Regions from separate parts of the Brevibacillus sp. Leaf182 genome, predicted to be linked through region 2. Evidence: a T-box and tRNA genes for the amino acid it is inferred to sense, from the RefSeq annotation. Region 2 holds a T-box; the other holds one or more tRNA genes.
The links. The T-box of region 2 lies ahead of ileS (isoleucine--tRNA ligase). A T-box ahead of a tRNA ligase gene usually reads a tRNA of that ligase, here a tRNA-Ile.

Region 1: it has a tRNA-Ile gene. The T-box ahead of ileS (isoleucine--tRNA ligase) is inferred to sense a tRNA for this amino acid. The anticodon was not compared.

Annotation. Positions count from the first base shown of each region.
Region 1 covers NZ_LMPN02000030.1:84,559-92,161, reverse strand. The annotation lists gene ASG16_RS21090 (hypothetical protein) at 1-131, opposite strand, end outside; gene ASG16_RS21085 (helix-turn-helix domain-containing protein) at 469-693, shown strand; gene ASG16_RS21080 (type I restriction endonuclease) at 792-1,871, opposite strand; gene ASG16_RS21075 (RES family NAD+ phosphorylase) at 2,081-3,343, opposite strand; tRNA gene ASG16_RS21070 (tRNA-Val) at 3,638-3,713, opposite strand; tRNA gene ASG16_RS21065 (tRNA-Ile) at 3,739-3,815, opposite strand; gene ASG16_RS21060 (phosphatidylglycerophosphatase A family protein) at 4,183-4,776, opposite strand; gene ASG16_RS21055 (alpha/beta hydrolase) at 4,955-5,659, shown strand; gene ASG16_RS30985 (hypothetical protein) at 5,662-5,820, opposite strand; gene ASG16_RS21050 (YjcG family protein) at 5,966-6,475, shown strand; gene ASG16_RS21045 (GNAT family N-acetyltransferase) at 6,554-7,009, shown strand; gene ASG16_RS21040 (NAD(P)-dependent oxidoreductase) at 7,116-7,603, opposite strand, start outside.
Region 2 covers NZ_LMPN02000023.1:455,555-463,157, forward strand. The annotation lists gene ASG16_RS15575 (quinone oxidoreductase family protein) at 1-416, shown strand, start outside; gene ASG16_RS15580 (GNAT family N-acetyltransferase) at 484-963, shown strand; gene ASG16_RS15590 (RrF2 family transcriptional regulator) at 1,197-1,634, shown strand; gene ASG16_RS15595 (IDEAL domain-containing protein) at 1,697-2,086, shown strand; gene ASG16_RS15600 (thioredoxin family protein) at 2,117-2,680, shown strand; gene ASG16_RS15605 (MFS transporter) at 2,713-3,918, shown strand; gene ASG16_RS15610 (VWA domain-containing protein) at 4,076-5,461, shown strand; T-box leader at 5,529-5,787, shown strand; gene ileS (isoleucine--tRNA ligase) at 5,857-7,603, shown strand, end outside.

The sequences.
Region 1 (7,603 bases), on a different contig from region 2:
ATTGCACCTTTCACTTTAAGCGATTGCATGATTTCTTTAGCAACTTCGGCATTCTTGCTATGCTGCTTATAATTGAATGGCAGTACTTGTCCAAGATTGTGATGACTTGTATAAGTCACCTTCTTTAACATTGATAAATTATCACGTAAGAATATTAATGCTTGAAGTTCTTTAGGCGTGAGCTTTTGAGGATCGTTCTCTGTATAGTATTTATGGTAAAGAGGAATAAAACTTCCATCAAAATAATTATCGTTTCCAGTATTGTATATGGACTTATAGATATCACATCCTCATTTAGTAATGGATTATTGTAAAAGATAAAATAGAGAGTGATTCACGATCCGCAAGCAAATTTATTTGCGAGCATAAATTGATTGCTACGTATGAAATATTCCATTCCTTGATTGATGTATTATACGCTAGATCGTATGAAATCAATTATCTATTTATTATACAGGAGTGCAAATTATGAAAAGAGTAAAGTTTAGACTTAAGCTTGATGAAGTATTAAAAGAAAAAGGGATAACTCAAAGCAAGCTATCAAAAATGATTAGTATCAGGCAACCAACCATATCTGATATGTGCAGGAACAATAGAACCGAAATAAACATACCCATACTTGAAAAGATTGCTGATGCACTCCAAATTAAAGATGTATCAGAATTAATGGAGTTTGAAGAGGTAGATGAATAACAGTATTTTTCACAAAGCACAACTGCTAACATGTGCAAAACAAAGATAGGATACTCCCCTTAATAAAGGATCGTATCCTATCACTAATACCGCAACACTTAAGCTGCAAACTTATTAATAACTTCAATCAGCTTGTCCTTATGTTCACTGATATCCATTACACTTGCTATAGGGATCATGGTTTTCTGCTCGTCATTAAATTGAATGAACTTATTTGACCCGTTTAGATGTAATCTACATATCCATTTCCTTATGTTGTCGTCAAGCAATACATTAAAGTAACTCAGATTATCTCTGTAGTATACTCGACTAGAATCAACGGAATCTTTCAATAGGAATTTGACCGTAACATATCCTTCTATTTCTTCTTCGGTTGTAACCGGCTTCTGTTCCACTTTTTCTTCACTTGCCGCTGCTTCTTGCTGACCCTCAAAGATCGCTGGAGCCTTCGACTCATCTTCTTTAGTGTTTGCCAGTGCAGCCTTCAACTTATCATTGATTGCATCGTTTATAAATTGTTTCATTGATCTTTTTATTAAAGGGTTGAATTTATCAATGACTTGCTTCGTCTTTTTACTAGGGTAAATTTCAGAGAGGATCATTGAAATAAGCTCGTCAGACGGATTTTCCCACTGTGCCTGAAAAAATTGAACAATTTCCTTTGTGTACTTTAGCTCAGATGCAGCGTTAAGTATATTATCGATATCAAAGTTTTCTCTACGGAATTTCGACAGTTCCGATATTTGATGATCTTTGATTTCTAAGATGTTTAGCTCAAAAAATGGGACACTGTCCATTTTATTTTGCTCGTCTAAATCAGAGTAGAACCTGTAAGTAATTCCATTTGTTAAGATAGCAAACTTTGCTTTTGTCACACCGAAATATCGGAATAGTTGAGAATCATGCTTTTCTAATTTTTCGTTTACAGACTTGGCTTCAATAAGGATCACTGGCGCGCCATCTTTCATGATAGCATAATCTACTTTTTCACCTTTTTTGATGCCTACATCTGCTGTAAATTCAGGCACAAATTCTTCTGGATTGAAAATGTCATAACCTAGAGCTTGAATAAAGGGCATGATAATAGAGGTTTTAGTAGCCTCTTCTGTGGCGACATTATCTTTGACTTTTGAGATTCTAACCGACAGTGATTTGATCTTTTCGTCAAAATTATCCATAGATTCTACTCCCATCTTTAGGTCATATGACAAAATTCTTACATACTATAGACCTATTGTCAATTTATTCTAAACTATAGATATAATTACTTCTCAATAATCAATATAACTAGTAGCATAAAGCAAAAAGGATACGCCCCATTGTTTGCGGGTGTATCCTAAAATGCATATTCAAATAGATAAATGTCTCTTTTACTCTATTCTATTTATTAAAAGGGCAGCGTGTCGTCATCGAACTTGTCACTTAATTCCTCAGCCTTCTTTTTCTTTTTTAGTTTTTTAAGCTTAGATAGTTCGTATTGATTGTCTAAGTTGTTTAATATTTCTGCAATCATTATCGTTTTGTTGGCTTCATAATTCAATAGAGCAATGTTCCAACCCTTTTTATTTTTAACACTTTCGTACATGATTCCATTTACATTACACATAGTACAACACTGAGCTAAAAAATTCGGAAAGACATACTCTTTAGATATAGCTCTATTATTAAGAGTAGCTAGTGAGACTAGTGGCTTTAAATCAGTATCTCGAATATCCCAAACCTTAATTGGCTCCAATAAAATAAATGCTGGGACTTCGGCTACCTCTTGATCGCCAATGTTAATCTCTTTCAGGCATGTTTTAATTGAGTCTCCTAAGTAAAGTACTGGAACGCCGACTGGATTAAATCTACCGTGCCCAGACACTCCTACTGGGGACGCCCATAATTCCGATTCAACAAATGGAACATGTCTCGCAACCGTGTCTCTTTTCCTTCCTCTGAATAAAACCGTCCCCTGCTCTAGAGTGTTGAATCCCTTCATTTTCCCATTTCTAATATCATTATATATTTTTTTCCCAGTTCCATGCTCAAGACCAAGCATCGGATATCTCATTAGAAAAGCTATAAACTCATCTGCTTCTCTCTTGTCAATATCAAATGTTGCACAAATAAATAGGGACGTTGATTTAAAGTCTTCGTCTTCAAATCCGAACCAATTATCTACTTCCGATTTTGTAACATATGGATCGTCGTAATTTATCTGATTCCCACAACTACAGTGAATATTATCAGAAATGTCGTCCCACAGATCATCTGGTATATCAAAAATACCTTGCAATTGATATCCAAAGTTCAATGTAAATGGGTCTCCGTATTTTTGGACAGCAGCAATTTTAGCTGAATCGCAGTAAGTACATTCGTGTATATATTCCTTTAAAACTTCTGAAAGCTTAGATAGCATACTAATTCTGAACTTTTCTTCTTGAATTAAAAAATTGTTCAGGTTTAGTACAACTCTACAATTTGGACACTTTATTTTCCCACCAAACTTCTTCCATTCGGAATATGGGGTATCTGTCTCATATAGCAATTCCCACAATCTGGTCAGCCCATCTATGTCACCTTTAATTTCCCGCTCATAAAATCGAAACCATTCGGAATAACAATGGTCACAACCATTATACTCTTTGACATATTGTTTAACGCCCACTAATCCCATCCCCTATCAACTCAATTATGCATCAAAAAATCACTGGAGTGTAGTTTTCTAAAGTCACTGTGGCTTTAGTGCTGGACAAATGTTAATTAGCAATGAAAAGTTTGTAAGATTGAGCTGAATGCGAATATATTAACGCAACTTCCTGACTGGCTTTCGAATAAATACTTTATATGGAGATGTCTCTCGTTTTGCTCTGTCCCAATCATGTTTTGTAACTAATAGTGAATTTAGAACGACAAAACAAGAAAAACCCTTGATTCCTCAAGGGTTCGAGCGTTCATATTATGGTGATCCGGACTGGGTTCGAACCAGCGACCCCCACCCTGTCAAGATGGTGCTCTCCCAACTGAGCTACCGGATCATGGGATATGTGTGTGATCGTTTAATGGTGGGCCCTGTAGGACTCGAACCTACGACCAATCGGTTATGAGCCGACCGCTCTGACCAACTGAGCTAAGGGCCCGAATCGTATCGGACGTCGATCACATTTATTACTATACAGTATCGTAAAATGGATTTCAAGAGGAAATGAATAATTTCTTGTAAAAATTTTCACTCGTACCAAAAGAACACTAAGAAACCCAGTGAAATCAGGCTTGTTTTACCCTTGCAAAAAGCCATTCCCCACCGCTGCTGCCCACATCCCCCTACAAAACATAGGGATTACCTACATAATGGCATGGCATCACATCATGCATGACTGCATCAAGCATATGAGCAACACCGGCGAAGAATTGGCTCCCGCTAAGCTGAAGCGATCCAAAAAAGCTACAACAACAAACAAGATAATTAGGTAACGATCGAAACAAACTCCCTCATCCCAAACCTAATTACCCCGCCTGCTCCGTCCCTTTCCCTTTCTCCTCGACACGCAGCTCGGCATCCTGTAGCTTCAACGCCTCACTTCGTGCCAATTCTGCCTCCTGCTCATCTCTCATCCGATGGGCCATGCGGCTAGATGCATTGGCTGCCACACTCGCCACGAGGTCGTCCAAAAACGTGTGAACACGTCCCTCTGCCGACTTGGTATCCAGCCTTTTAATCACCCCGACCTTGTGCTTATCCAAATGCCCAAAGGTGGTCACCGCGATACTTCCATATCCAAATACGGAGCCTAGCGCCAATGTTTCGTCGCATCCGAAAAGTCCTTCATCTGACGCGATGATGGATTGGAGCGGCTCGGACAAGAGACCCTTCTCTGCTAACGTATCCAACTCAACGCCAACCAGGATGGCGTGCTGCATTTCCCTTTTTTCCAAGACTGCTTTCACGCTCTCGATGCACTGCGCCATTGTGAGATCTGGATGGTAGGGCGACTGCATGAGATAGACGATCTCTGCGATATCATCCACCGTCACTCCGCGTTCTGCCAAACGTGCGAGAGCAGCGTTTCTGACTTCGATGCTGTGTACTTGCTTCTTCATATAAGAGACAACCCCTTCCACAAATCGAGTGAAGTCGTTTCCTACCATAGTATCACACGCTGACCAAATTGCGACAATCTTTCGCCCACAGCCTGACCCTGCACCCAAACCTCTTGGGCATGCCCGCTCGCTCCTGTATAATAATGAACAGGAATATCCCAATAAGGAGGACACCGCAGTGGCCCTAGAGGAAATCATCTTGGAAAGCCGGCATTTGGGGACGCCGGAAAAGCTGATTGTCTACACACCCCAACGCTACTCGCCACTCTACTCGTATCCAGTCCTCTACGTACAAGATGGAGAAGATTACTTGGCAATGGGTAGAATGGCTTCTTTGCTGGATCAACTGAATGGGGACAAAGAATTGCCTGATATCATCGCTGTCTTTCTCCCAATCGAGAAAAGCAAACGGAACGAACGTTATCATCCGGATGGCAAGGAGCATATGGCCTACCGTCGCTTCCTCGCCGAAGAAGTCGTGAGCTATGTCGATACGCATTACTCCACTCATCCTTTGGGAAACGCTCGAACACTTCTTGGCGAATCTTTGGGCGGCGTTGTCTCTCTGTTCACTGCTCTTCACTATCCACATACGTTTGGACAAGTTGCCTGCCAGTCGATTGCCATGGACGCAAAGTTAAATCGTCTGGTTGCTGACACTGACTTTTCCGTACCGCAAACCATTTATTTGGAGATCGGGACGGAGGAAACGGCAGTAAGCACGGGCCGAGGCACATTGAATCTTCTAGCGGCAAACGAAGAACTGCGCGAAATTTTGGGCACGAAAAAAGCCACCCTCGTTTATGAAACGTTTGAGGGTGACCATACGTGGGGCCACTGGCAGCGTAATCTACCGCGTATGCTAAAGACGCTTTACGGGTAAACTTACCGTGGCTGTTCTTCTTGTGGACCTTCATCCTTGATAGTCGATACGAGTGCCTCTTCGAATTCTCCTTTTCGTATCGCAGTCAAGATCGTGAAGGTCAGCACAGACAGTAGAAGCAGGACGAGAAAAATGAATGTGATCATCATTGCCGTATGCATGCAGTGCGGCACCTCCTTGCACTACACAGTCTTTCCTTTCGCACAAGGAATATACGGACCCACGCTTAACATTACACAAATGAAGAATTTTCTGTTAAAATAATATCTTGTAGAGCATGATAGATAGTAAGGAGGAGTGGTTCTGATGATGTACAGTATCGTAATTTTCCCATCTAGCAAGGTGCAAGAAGTAGCCAACTCGTACCGGAAACGTTATGACCCGGGCTATGCTTTGGTTCCTCCGTATATCCGTTTGAAGGAAGCCTTTGAGCTGGACGAAGCCAAGCTGCCTGAGCTGGTGAGCCATCTGGAGCAGGTTGCCTCCTCTACCGACAGCTTTTCCGCTCATTTCCATCGGGTATCTTCTTTCCACCCTACCAACAACGTGATCTATTTGGCTGTGCAAAACAAAGAACCATTTAACGAGCTGCATCAAAAGATCGCCAATCAGTGTGTGAATGAAAAAGAAACCTACGCATACGTACCGCATCTGACCATCGGGCGCGACCTGTCCGACGATGAGCTGCGGGATGTAACCGGCCAACTGAGTATGGCAAAAATTGACCTAAACAGCGAGATTGATCGCTTCCACTTGATTTATCAACTCGAGGATGGCATCTGGAGCGTTTACCAGACTTTCCTTCTCAAAAAATAAACACCTTTTCCTCAATCACCAACCCTCCCTGCGTATCCATCGTAGGGAGGGATATTTTCTAACAAAGGACGAATAGCGATGAACCTGCAAACCTACCAGATCCAAAGAGCCACCACTGAACAAGAATTGGCAGATGCCCTGTCGGTACGCCGAGTCGTTTTCATCGAGGAACAGGAAGTACCGGAAGAGTTGGAAATCGATGAGCATGACACGCTGGATGGCGGGACGATTCATTTTGTGGCCTACCACGATGGAAAGCCAGTGGGCGCAAGCCGCATCCGTACGTACTCACCTGGAGTGGGAAAAATTGAGCGGGTGGCGGTTGCCAAAACAGAACGCGGTACTGGACTGGGCCGCCAAATCATGCTTGCGATGGAAGAGCTGGCCAAGCAGCACGGGTATGACAGCCTGAAGCTGAACGCACAGACGCAAGCCCAACGTTTTTATGAAAAGCTTGGCTATGAACCTTTTGGCGACTTATTCGACGATGCGGGTATCGAGCATATTGCCATGGTCAAATCCATTCGCGAATAACAGAAGCCGCGTGCAATTTCATTCCCTCAGTCGGAAAAACAACCTCGTTTTCGCGTTGATCATTATGCGAAGCGAGGTTGTTTTTCATTGGCACCAGAGAAAAGTATTATTTCACCAGCGGTTTCCGGATGGCCTCAATCACGCGATCCAAAGAGTCAGCACCGTAGCCCTCTGCTACTTTCTGTGTGGCCAATGCTAGCAATGGCGTCAACCAATCAACGGGGATTCCCTGTTCCTGGCTGGCATGGATGATGTGTTCAAGTCCGAGTTTGTTCGTATTCATGTTAGACACATCGGTTGTGAAGTTTCCTTCATCACGGGCACGTGCGGCAACCGGATCGGATAAGAGCGGGGCAATCACGTGATTTACCCAGTTGGTTGCGTATGGAAGAAACTCTGTTCCTGTTATGTTTGCCGTACTTAATAGGGCATGTGCATGCATGGAGCCATACCAAGCCCCATACATCATGGTGAGCAGCGACAAATCATAGATCAACGGAACACCATAGTCTTCACCGAGATAGGCAGCGTTCCCTCCCAACAGTTGTAATGTCGGTTCATAGGCTTCAAATAAAGCCTTCGACCCGCCGTAGA
Region 2 (7,603 bases):
TTTGCAATGATCGCGAAGATTTTGTGGAAAAGGTACGTGCGCTGACGGATGGTGCGGGAGCCGATGTCATTTTGGACTCGATTTCCGGAACGGTGAGCGAGCGTAGTCTCGAGTGCCTCGCTTGGTACGGCCGACTCGTCCATTTTGGCAATGCCAGCGGCGAAATTGGTCAGATCAAGACGATCGATCTGCATGCAAGCTGCCGTTCTGTATTAGGCTTCAGCTTTGGTACGACACGCAAGCTTCGTCCGCACTTGTTGCAGGATACAGCCAAGCAAGTCTTGGAGTATTTGGCGAATGGTCAGCTCGACATCAAGATCGGCAAGCATTTTGCATTGGAAGAAGCAGCAAGAGCCCATGCGTTGGTCGAGAGCAGGGCGAGTACGGGGAAAGTACTGCTGGATGTGCGTTCGTAACGATGTGGAGCCCTTGCTGACTCAAAAGCGGGGGCTTTTTCTTTAGCATTTTGGAGAGGTGAATGTTATGCAGATGATTTCAACAAGCGAACTGGACAAAAATGTCATCAAAGAATTTTTCATCAAACACTGGGGAAGTCCGCAAATGGTCATCTCCAGTGGCGTCTTCCAATGCGATGCGCTGGACGGCTACGCAGTGAAAGGGGAAGATGGTACGATCAACGGCTTTATTTCCTATGTACTCGAAGATCGGGAATGTGAAATCATTTCCTTGGACAGCGTGATCGAAAACAAAGGAATCGGGACCGCCCTTCTCAGTCAAGTAGAGCGGACCGCCAAAGAAAAAGGCTGCCACCGCATGAAGCTCGTCACCACCAACGATAACCTGCACGCCATGGGCTTTTACCAAAAAAGAGGCTACCAGCTTCACGAGCTGTACATCAATGCCGTGGACAAGGCCCGCCAAATCAAACCAGAAATCCCCCTGATCGCAGACAACGGCATCCCCATCCGCGATGAAATCCTTTTTATAAAAAAACTTATTTAAAAAAGCCACGCAGAAGCAACTGTTGTCCGAAAGCGCAGGTACATGTTTGGAAGGAGACTGCCCGAACGCAGTGAGGAAAAAGGCGACTGGAAAACATGTGCCTGCGCTTCCCCCCGACCACCGCAGATTGAAAACCTCCGGTTTTAAAAAAAGTTTGCCTCCACACAATTGTTGACATTCGTAACTGTACGAATTATTATTACAGTACTCTTCGCAAGGAGGCCGTCTGTGACGTGAATAGTGAATTTACCATAGCTGTTCACAGCTTGGCTTTGTTGGCTCATATCCCAGAGCATATGGCAAGCAGTGAGCTCATCGCAAAAAATGTATGTACGAATCCTGCCAGAATTCGAAAAATCATGAGCATTCTGCGTAAGAACGGATTTGTGAAGACCAAAGAGGGAATTGGCGGCGGTTATATACTCGCGTGCGACCCGAATGAGGTCACCTTGGCTGAGATATATCGTTCGATCTCGAACGGTACGCTGAAGCCGCACTGGTGTTCGGGAGATCCGCAAGAAGCGTGTCAGGTTTCTGCGAATATGCACGGAGTCATGGATCAGATTTTTACCGAAGCAGAGATGTATTTTACGAAGTATTTGGAACAAATCACGATCCAGACCGTATTAGATAAAGTTCGTCAAGGATGTCAGGAGAATTCGCAACAGTAACCTTACAAATTTTTAACGTGGAAACTGTAATAAATTCCGTTACAATTAGGAGGTGCACGAGAATGAATCGAGATGAGTTATTGGAAGTCGGAGAATGGATATTGGGCAAAACCAAATTCGGCGAATTAGTTCAAGGCTTCGTCGAAACAGATGATTCATTGCGAGGTACCGCGAAAGTTTATGTGGTTCATTGCGACAACGAAGAGACGATCGGCAAGCAGGTGGTGATTCCAAGACAGTGGATGGAACGCATTCCGGTAGGTTCTTTTGATGATGAAGAGCACATGCATGATCTAATCGACCTCGCCCTCGCAACCAAAGATAAAGAGTGGTTTATGGACCTGACTGCCAAGGCAAGCACCATGAAACAGACGTCAGGGAAAGAAGCCCGCAAAACAAGAAGCTCTTCCATTCGCAATCGCTTGGGAACTTCTGCTATTTGGGAGCAATAATTTTTTACTATACCGAGAGGAGTACGGAGTATGTCTAACGTGAATCATAACAGTTGGTTTGAAAAAGGAATGAGCTTTGCTGCGTACAAAGAAAGCATGAACGTCAACAAAGAAGAGCTGTCCCGCGTATACGATCAGCTCACATTTACTGACGAGGATCTGGCTGTCTGGAAGGATCTCTCCCAGCGCAATTGGAAAGGGGTCGTGCTGACCGCAGACTGGTGTGGGGATGCTTCTTTGTGCGTTCCTGTCATTCAGCGAATTGCCGAGGAAAGCAACATCGAATTGCGCTTTCTTATCCGTGACGAAAATCTGGAGCTGATGGATCAATATCTGACCAATGGCACAGCACGTGCGATCCCGATCTTTATTTTCCTCGACCAGGATGGCTACGAGGCAAGAGTTTGGGGACCGCGTTCTCCAGAAGTGCAGGAAATGATTACGACGGCCCGCGCAGGATTGCCTGCTGCTGACGCTCCTGATTTTGAGGAGAAGCAAAAGGAGCTGTATCGCAACTTCAAGCAGACGATTTCAACAGACCCAGCCATTTGGCGCACGGTAATTGAAAGTGTGAAAGCGAAGCTGCAAGGCTAAAGAGAAAAATCTATAAGAATAGGACTGGATAAATGAATATGAATGCACAAGAGAATAGTCAGCGACCGATTCTCTTCCTAATGATCAACATGTTTATCGCCATGCTGGGAATTGGCTTGATTATTCCGATTTTGCCCGAGTTTCTCAAAGAGTTCGGCGCGGGTGGGGAGACGGCTGGATACTTGGTGGCGGCCTTTGGTGTGACCCAATTTCTTTTTTCTCCGATTGCGGGGGAATGGTCGGATAAGTACGGTCGTAAAATCATGATTGTAATGGGACTTGTCCTGTTTACGATCTCCAATCTGGTCTTTGCCTTGGCTGAACAGACTTGGGTGCTCTACCTTTCTCGTCTGATCGGCGGGATCGGGGCAGCAGCGATGATTCCGTCCATGCTGGCGTATGTAGCAGACATTACGACAGAGGATAAACGTGGAAAAGGACTGGGGATGCTCGGAGCTGCCATGTCGCTCGGATTTGTTATCGGGCCTGGTATTGGCGGATTTTTAGCAGAGCTTGGCTTGCGTATGCCGTTCTATATTTCTGCGGCAGTTGGTGCGGTAGCCACACTCGGTTCCATCTTTTTCTTGTCAGAATCACTTCCGAAGGAAAAGCAGCTTGTGGCACGAAACGCCAAAGAGAAGCAGGAAAACATCTTCGTACAACTCGGCAAGTCATTTCAATCGTCTTATTTCATCATGCTGGTGCTGGTCTTTACGATGACGTTTGGCTTGGCGAACTTCGAAGTTATCTTCCCGCTGTTCGTCGATGCGAAGTTCGCGTATACTCCGCGTGATATTTCCATCATTATCACAGTGGGAGCACTTGCTGGTACGATTGTGCAGGCAGCGCTGATCGGCAAGCTCATTACTCGTTTTGGCGAGAAGAAGCTCATTAACTGGACGTTCTTCTTGTCTGCTGTATCGATGGTGATGATGCTCTTGTCCGGTAACTTCTGGTATATGCTGATTATGACGGTTATCTTCTTTACCCTGACGTCGATTATGCGTCCGGCGATCAACACGCTTATCTCCAAGCGAGCAGGGGATGAACAAGGCTTTGTAGCAGGGATGAACAATGCCTATATGAGTCTGGGAAATATTTTTGGCCCAGCAGTGGCAGGTACGCTGTACGGGGTTCATTTGAACGCACCTTATTTGTTCGGCGCGATTATCCTGGTTCTCAGCTTGTTCTTGTCGCAAGTGGAAAGCCGTCGCAGCGTGAAAAGGGCAGTGGCTTAAAAATTTTTGTAAGAGGAAAAGAGTAGCGCAAAGTGTGGAAACGCTTTGTGTTGCTCTTTTTTGTGTTATAGGAAAAACGGCCTACATCTTTTATAATTTGTTCGAACTGGAATGATTTAGCATAATGTAGGGTGGAGTAAGAGGAGGGGGAAGCTTTTTGAAGAAATGGGCATCGTTTATTGTGTTTCTTATGCTAGTGATGACGGGCTGTACAGATTCTGATCCTGCGCAAAAAGACACTGCTGCGACACAACAAACCGCAAACTTACAAGAGCAGACGAAAACGCCTGAGCAGACAACTTCAGATACATCCACACAAACGCAGACCAGAGAGCCGCTGCCTCCTGTCAAGCGCGAGTTAACGGCATTTGAGCTCGCATTGGCAAACCAGGTGGTGGGGACGTATGCTAGCGAGAATTACGATGAAGAGAAGGTCAAAAAAGAATTGGATAAGCTCCCAGCTACACTTACATCGGAGCAATATCTCGATGAACTGCTGAAATTACTCGGAGAGGACTACCGCCCGTTTGTACTCGCGTTTGCGAATTTTGATTCCAGTGTAGACGTTCACTTGCAGCGTCCGACTGAGGAGATTACCTTGCCGGAAACGCAAAAAACGCATTTTGCCTTGCTGATCGATGCGAGTGGCAGCATGAAAGGAAAAGTCGGCAAAAAAACGAAGATGGAGGCAGCTCGAGAGGCGATTGACCAATTCGCGTCAGTCCTTCCCAAAAACGCGACGATTTCTTTACGTGTATATGGGCATAAAGGAAGCGGCAGTGACCAAGACAAAGCGTTATCATGCGCCAGTACAGAGACCTTTTATTCGGAGACGGGTTATCAGAAGGAAGCATTTCAACAAGCATTGGGCAAAGTACAGCCAGCGGGCTGGACACCGATTGCAAAAGCGCTACAAGCGGTGCAAGAAGATATTCCTGCCGGGACAAACGAAACATTCGTGTACGTGGTGAGCGACGGGATCGAAACGTGCGGAGGAAATCCCGTAGAAGCAGCCAAAGCACTGAACCAGTCGAGTATAAAGACCGTAGTGAACATTATCGGTTTTGACGTTGATAACGAAGGGCAGCGTATGCTCAAGCAAGTGGCGGATGCGGGAGCGGGGACATACATAACCGTGCAGGATGAAGAGGCTTTGAAAAAGCACCTTCGGGGCGAATACGACAAGCTCAAGCAAGCTTGGTATGCGTGGAAGGAAAATGCCAAAGAAGACGCACTCAGTCAAAAAGAAGCGAAGAAAAAACTCGCTGAAGATACCAAGGAAAAAGTAAAAGCGTTGGTGGAGGAAGAAAAACAAAGATTGCTGGACGCCAGGGAATATTTGAAAGAGAGATTTAACGGAAAAGGTGGAATTATGGATACCGATACTGCCATTATCGACCGGAAGCAGGAAATATGGCGATACGCTGTGGATACAGGCAATGGGCTATGGAGAGATTCCGTTGACAATGGCAATCAGGAGTGGCGTGAAGTCATTGAGGAAGGACAACAAGGGGTTCGGGACGCAAACGACAAAAGACCTTGACCGTAGTACGCTCGCTTGACATTTTTTTGAAACCAGTGTAAAAAATATAGTAACGAAAATAACACCAACAAATTCATTGACGAGAAAGAGTAAGCTAATCCCCTTGTTCCCCAGAGAGTTGGCCCTTGTGCTGAAAGCCAACGTTCAAGACTTAGCCGAAAATCCTCTCCGAGAAGGAAAGCTGAAGCATTTGGAGTAAGCTGACCCGGAATCCCACCGTTACAAGGGACGCGTATGATGGTACGTAGTAGAGGTGCCGAAATGACATGATAGCATGAAGATTTCGGAACAAGGGTGGTATCGCGAGATCAAATCTCGTCCCTTAGGGGGCGGGATTTTTTTGCGTTCTATGAACCTACACTTCTACGCAAACTACAGAAGAAGGAGTGTACATGATGAGGAAAGTAGACGTAAAAGAAAAAGCAAGGACACGAGAGTTGCGCGTTCTGAATCAGTGGAGGGAGGACGACACGTTCCGTAAGTCGATGGACAATCGGCTGGGAAAGCCAAACTTCGTCTTTTATGAAGGACCTCCGACTGCAAATGGACAGCCGCATATCGGCCACGTGCTCGGAAGGGTCATCAAGGATTTCATCGGACGTTACAAAACGATGTCCGGCTACCGTGTCGTCCGTAAAGCAGGTTGGGATACGCATGGTCTCCCGGTAGAGCTTGGGGTGGAAAAGCGACTTGGCATTTCTGGCAAGCAGGAGATCGAAAACTACGGAGTGGCCAAGTTCATCGAGGAATGCAAAAACAGCGTATTCGAGTATGAAAAACAATGGCGCGAGCTGACGGAAGGGATCGCTTACTGGACAGATATGGAGCATCCATACGTCACCTTGACTAACGACTACATCGAAAGCGTCTGGCACATCCTTTCTGAAATTCATAAGAAAGAACTGCTATACAAAGGACATCGTGTCAGTCCGTATTGCCCGGATTGCCAGACGACGCTTAGCTCCCATGAAGTGGCGCAAGGCTATGAAGACGTAAAGGATTTGAGTGCGACGGTCAAATTCAAAAGCAAGACAAGCGATGACATCTTCCTGGCGTGGACGACGACACCATGGACACTTCCGGCGAACGTGGCTTTGGTTGTCAACAAAGAACTCGATTACGTGCGGGTGAAGCACAAGGATGAAGTGTACGTCGTAGCAAAAAATCTCGCGGAGAAAGTGTTCAAGGAAGACTACGAGGTTTTGTCCACGCACAAAGGGGCAGAATTCGTCGGTACCCCGTATGAGCCGCCTTTTGGCTATATCAAGGTAAACCATGGGCATATCGTCGTCGATGCGGACTATGTCAGTGATACGAGCGGAACTGGCATCGTGCATACTGCGCCAGCGCACGGGGAGGATGACTATCGCACGACCCGTCAGCATGGTCTTGATTTTGTGAACGTCGTGAATTTGGCTGGCCGCTATACCGAGCAAATCACAGATTTCGCGGGTCGTTTCGTGAAGGATTGCGACGTCGATATCGTAAAGGAACTGTCTCATCGCGGTTTGTTGTTTTCCAAAGAACGCTACGAGCACAGTTATCCGTTTTGCTGGCGCTGCAAATCACCACTGCTCTACTACGCGATGGAGAGCTGGTTCATCAAAACGACAGCGATCAAGGATCAGCTAATCGAAAACAATAGCAAGATCGACTGGTATCCGGGCCACTTGCGCGAAGGGCGCTTTGGGAAATTCCTCGAAGAGCTCGTAGATTGGAATATCAGCCGCAATCGGTACTGGGGGACGCCACTCAATCTATGGCTTTGTCAGGATTGTGGCTGTGAATATGCGCCAGGCAGTGTAAAAGAGCTACGTGAGAAGTCTGTGGCGCCACTTGACGAGAATCTGGAGCTGCACAAGCCGTTTGTGGATGAGGTGAAGCTGCGTTGCTCTTGCGGCGGTACGATGGAGCGGACTCCTGAGGTCATTGATGTGTGGTTCGACAGTGGCTCGATGCCGTTTGCTCAGTACCATCATCCATTCGGCGACGAAAAAGTATTCCAGGAGCAGTACCCTGCCGACATCATTTCGGAAGGAATCGATCAGACGCGGGGCTGGTTCTTCAGTTTATTGGCGGTTTCTACTCTGTATAACGGAAAAGCGCCTTACAAGGCGGTCATCTCTACCGGTCACGTTTTGG